Regions from separate parts of the Streptomyces nogalater genome, predicted to be linked through region 2. Evidence: predicted binding sites of a transcription regulator. Region 2 holds the regulator's gene; the other holds the start of a gene.
The links. The regulator HrcA, encoded in region 2, represses chaperone genes, less so after heat shock. The targets are predictions, from matches to a motif close to TTNGCACTCNGNNNNNCNGAGTGCNAA.
Positions count from the first base shown of each region.

Region 1 (2,364 bases), on a different contig from region 2:
TCGTCGAGGACGGCCTCCATGCGCTCCTGGTCCGTCACGAAGTACGGCGACAGGTAGCCCTTGTCGAAGGCCATGCCCTCGGTGAAGTCCAGCTCCAGACCGAAGGTGTTGGACTCCTCGACGGTGATGACACCGTCCTTGCCGACCTTGTCCATGGCCTCGGCGATCAGCTCGCCGACCTGCTGGTCCTGGGCGGACAGCGCGGCGACGGCGGCGATGTCGGACTTCTCGTCGATCGGGCGCGCGGTGGCGAGCAGGTCCTCGGAGACGGCCTTGACGGCGGCGTCGATGCCCTTCTTCAGGGCGGCCGGGGAGGCGCCGGCGGCGACGTTCTTCAGGCCCTCGCGGACCAGCGCCTGGGCGAGCACGGTGGCGGTGGTGGTGCCGTCACCGGCGATGTCGTTGGTCTTGGTCGCCACCTCCTTCACCAGCTGGGCGCCGAGGTTCTCGTACGGGTCCTCGATCTCGACCTCGCGGGCGATCGTGACACCGTCGTTGGTGATGGTGGGGGCGCCGAACTTCTTGTCGATGACGACGTTGCGGCCGCGGGGGCCGATCGTCACCTTGACCGTGTCGGCAAGCTTGTTGACGCCGCGCTCAAGGGCGCGACGGGCGTCCTCGTCGAACTTCAGGATCTTCGCCATGGCAGCGGGAGCCCTCTCGGAAATCTGTGGGTGAAAAACGCCGCGCCCCGGGCGCCCGGCTTCTTATCGATTCGCGGGGGCCAGGGGCGCAGCTTCAAGCAGAGAGTCGCTTGAGGTGATTACTTCTCGATGATCGCGAGCACGTCGCGAGCCGAGAGGACGAGGTACTCGTCGCCGTTGTACTTCACCTCGGTGCCGCCGTACTTGCTGTAGAGGACGACGTCGCCGACCTTGACGTCGAGCGGAAGGCGCTCGCCGTTCTCGAACCGGCCCGGGCCCACGGCGAGGACGGCGCCCTCCTGGGGCTTCTCCTTCGCGGTGTCCGGAATGACCAGGCCAGAGGCCGTGGTCTGCTCGGCGTCCAGCGGCTGGACCACGATGCGGTCCTCAAGCGGCTTGATGGCAACCTTGGAGCTGGCGGTCGTCACGATCCGACCTCCCCCTTCGGAGATCTCACGGGGTTAACTGTCTGAGGTGGCGACCAGGTCGATCCGTCGTCGCGGGTGCCGGACCTGCCCGTCGCGTTTGTTGGCACTCTCACCTGCGGAGTGCCAGAGCCGAGACTATGACCGTGGTTAGCACTCGGTCAAGCGGAGTGCCAATGCCGTGCGGCGCGTCGGCGGTGAATCGGCCGTCCCGGCGTTGACCGGCGGGCCTCGACCGTGCCGGCCGGTGCCGGAGAAGTCAGACGTAGTCCTCCAGGCGCGCCACCGTCAGGCCCTGCTCCTGGGCCGCCCGGAGAACCCGCGCCGTGCGCTCGCGCAGGGGGACGTCCGCCGGCTCGTCGGGGTCCACCAGGACGATGTCGCCGGGGGCCGGACGGCGGGTGAGGCCGGCCGGGGTGAGGGCGGTGCGCCACAGCACGACCGCGGAGATGCCGCAGTCGGCGGCGGCGCGCAGGGTGGTGCGGTCGTAGGAGCCGTAGGGCGGGCGGAACAGGCGGGGGCGGACGCCCAGGCGGGCGTGGAGGCGGTCCTGCTGGCCGCAGATCCCGGCGCGCTGGCCGGCGTACGGCAGTCCGGCCGGGGCCCGGTGGTCGAGGGTGTGGTTGCCGATGCCGGCGCCGAGCGCGCGCAGGCGGGCGAAGTGGCGGTAGCCGGGCGCGGCGACGCTGTCGGTGAGGAACAGGGTGACCGGGAGGCGCAGTTCACGGACCATGTCGACGAAGCGGGGGTCGCGTTCGGCGCCGTCGTCGTAGGTGAGGAAGACGACCGGGTCGCGGGTGGGGACGTGGTCGATCACCGGGGGCAGGGCGGGGGCCGCCGGGTGTCCGGCGAGCGGGCGGACCGGGCGGGCCGGGTGGACCGGGGAGCGGGCGAGCGGGCGGGCCAGGCCCCAGTGCCGGTAGGCCCGCCCGGCGGCGGTGGCGGTGGCGGTGGCGGTGGCGGTGGCGTGCGGGCGTACCCCTTCGGCGGCCTTCTTGCCGAGGCGTTCGATGGGGTCGACGGACTGGGCGCAGCCCGTCAGGAGCAGGGCCGAGGCGAGGACCGCGGCGGGGCCCCGCAGCCGCCTCACAGGTAGTCCTCCAGACGGGCGACGGCGTAGCCCTCGCGGGTGACCTTGTTCAGGAAGCGCCGCATGTCGTCCACCATCGTGCCGTTCCAGTCGTCCCGGCCGCGGAAGTGGGTGAGGACGATGTCGCCGGGGTGCAGCCGGCGGTCCCAGTCGCGGTACTCCCAGTGGTCGACGAAGACCTCCTCGTCCCAGATCGGCGCGTACT
Region 1 is NZ_BAAASM010000032.1:97,025-99,388, reverse strand. Features, by position in the region: gene groL (chaperonin GroEL) at 1-644, opposite strand, end outside; gene groES (co-chaperone GroES) at 764-1,072, opposite strand; gene ABD350_RS21930 (polysaccharide deacetylase family protein) at 1,329-2,159, opposite strand; gene ABD350_RS21925 (polysaccharide deacetylase family protein) at 2,156-2,364, opposite strand, start outside.
Region 1: a site for HrcA is predicted at 1,220-1,246, ahead of groES (co-chaperone GroES). Genes of this name have one in related genera too.

Region 2 (2,364 bases):
CGGTGAGCGTGCGGCGCGAGCGCACGCGGCCGTCGCCGGCGCACTCCGGGCACGGGGTCGGCACGACCGTGCCGAAGCCCTGGCACTGCGGGCACGGCCGGGAGGTCATGACCTGGCCCAGGAAGGACCGGGTGACCTGCGAGACCTCGCCCCGGCCGCGGCACATGTCACACGTCTGGGCGGACGTGCCGGGCGCCGCGCCCTCGCCGTTGCAGGTGTTGCAGACGATGGCGGTGTCGACCTGGATGTCCTTGGTCGTCCCGAAGGCCGCCTCGTCCAGCTCGACCTCGATCCGGATCATCGCGTCCTGGCCGCGCCGGGTGCGCGAGCGCGGCCCGCGCTGCGACGCCGTACCGAAGAACGCGTCCATGATGTCGGAGAAGTTGCCGAAGCCGCCGGCCCCGAAGCCGCCCGCGCCGGCGCCGCCGGACTGCGAGAGCGGGTCGCCGCCGAGGTCGTAGACCTGCTTCTTCTGCGGGTCCGACAGCACCTCGTAGGCGGCGTTGATCTCCTTGAACCGCTCCTGGGTCTTCGGATCCGGGTTGACGTCCGGGTGCAGCTCGCGCGCGAGCCGCCGGAACGCCTTCTTGATCTCATCCTGCGACGCGTCGCGGCGCACGCCGAGAACGGCGTAGTAGTCCGTGGCCACTTACGACTCCGCCAGGATCTGTCCGACGTACCGTGCCACTGCGCGTACCGCTCCCATCGTTCCCGGGTAGTCCATGCGGGTCGGTCCGACCACGCCGAGCTTGGCAACCGCCTCGCCGCCCGAACCGTAGCCGACCGACACGACGGACGTGGAGTTGAGTCCCTCGTGGGCGTTCTCGTGGCCGATGCGCACGGTCACGCCCGGGTCCTTCGCCTCGCCGAGGAGCTTGAGGAGCACGACCTGCTCCTCCAGTGCCTCCAGGACGGGCCGGATCGTGAGGGGAAAGTCGTGTCCGAAGCGGGTGAGATTGGCGGTACCGCCGATCATCAGCCGCTCCTCGTTCTCCTCCACGAGTGTCTCCAGCAGGGTGGAGAGCACCGTGGAGACCGTACCGCGGTCCTCCGGATCGAAGGCGTCCGGCAGGTCCTCGACCAGCTTGGGCACATCGGTGAACCGGCGGCCCGCGACCCTGCTGTTCAGCCGGGCCCGCAGATCCGCCAGCGAGGCCTCGCCGAACGGGGCCGGGCAGTCGACCATACGCTGCTCGACCCGGCCGGTGTCGGTGATCAGCACGAGCATCACGCGCGCCGGGGCGAGCGAGAGCAGCTCCACGTGCCGGACCGTGGACCGGGTCAGCGACGGATACTGCACGACGGCGACCTGCCGGGTCAGCTGCGCGAGCAGCCGCACCGTGCGCGCCACGACGTCGTCGAGGTCGACGGCGCCCTCCAGGAAGTTCTGGATCGCGCGGCGCTCGGGCGCGGTCATCGGCTTCACGCCCGCGAGCTTGTCCACGAACAGACGGTAGCCCTTGTCGGTGGGGATGCGCCCCGCGCTGGTGTGCGGCTGCGCGATGTACCCCTCGTCCTCCAGGGCCGCCATGTCGTTGCGGACGGTGGCCGGGGAGACGCCGAGGTTGTGCCGCTCGGTGAGCGCCTTGGAACCGACCGGCTCCTCGGTGCCCACATAGTCCTGGACGATGGCGCGCAGCACCTGAAGCCTGCGTTCACTCAGCATCCGCGCGCACCTCCAGCACGTCGTCCCTCGTCCCATCGGGTCGTCCGCCTGGCACTCTTCCCACGCGAGTGCCAGCATTCCCCGGCCCAGTGTACGGCCGTCGGGTACACCCGGGGCAAGGTCGGCCCGCCCCGCCGGGTCCTACCGCTAGCGTCGCGGGTATGACCGTGACTTGGGAAGAGCTGGGGTGGGAACGGCTGGCGGCCGGGGTGGGACGGTGCCGGCTGCCGGGCTGGGACTGCACGGCGGGGCTGGTCGTGGGCGAGGGGACGGCGCTGCTCGTGGACGCCGGTTCGAGCCTGGCGGAGGGGGCCCGGCTGCGCGCGCGGGCCGAGGATCTGGCGGGCGGCCGTGTGACCCATCTCGCGCTCACCCACCCCCACTTCGACCATGTGTTCGGCGCGGCCGCGTTCGCCGGGGCGGAGGTGTACGGGGCGGTCGGCCTGGACGCCGTGTTCGCGTTCGAGCGGGCGGAGCTGCGGCTGGACGCGGTGCGCAACGGGCTGCCGGTCGCCGACGCCGACGAGGCGGTGGACGCGCTGGTGGCCCCCCGGCACCCGGTGTCCGGCGAGTGGACGCTGGACCTCGGCGGCGGCCGCCAGGCGCTGCTGGCCAACGTGGGTCCGGGCCACACGGCCCACGACCTCGCGGTGCTGATCCCCGGCTCCCCGGAGATCGTCTTCTGCGGCGACCTGGTG
Region 2 is NZ_BAAASM010000009.1:56,607-58,970, reverse strand. Features, by position in the region: gene dnaJ (molecular chaperone DnaJ) at 1-649, opposite strand, end outside; gene hrcA (heat-inducible transcriptional repressor HrcA) at 650-1,666, opposite strand; gene ABD350_RS08145 (MBL fold metallo-hydrolase) at 1,828-2,364, shown strand, end outside.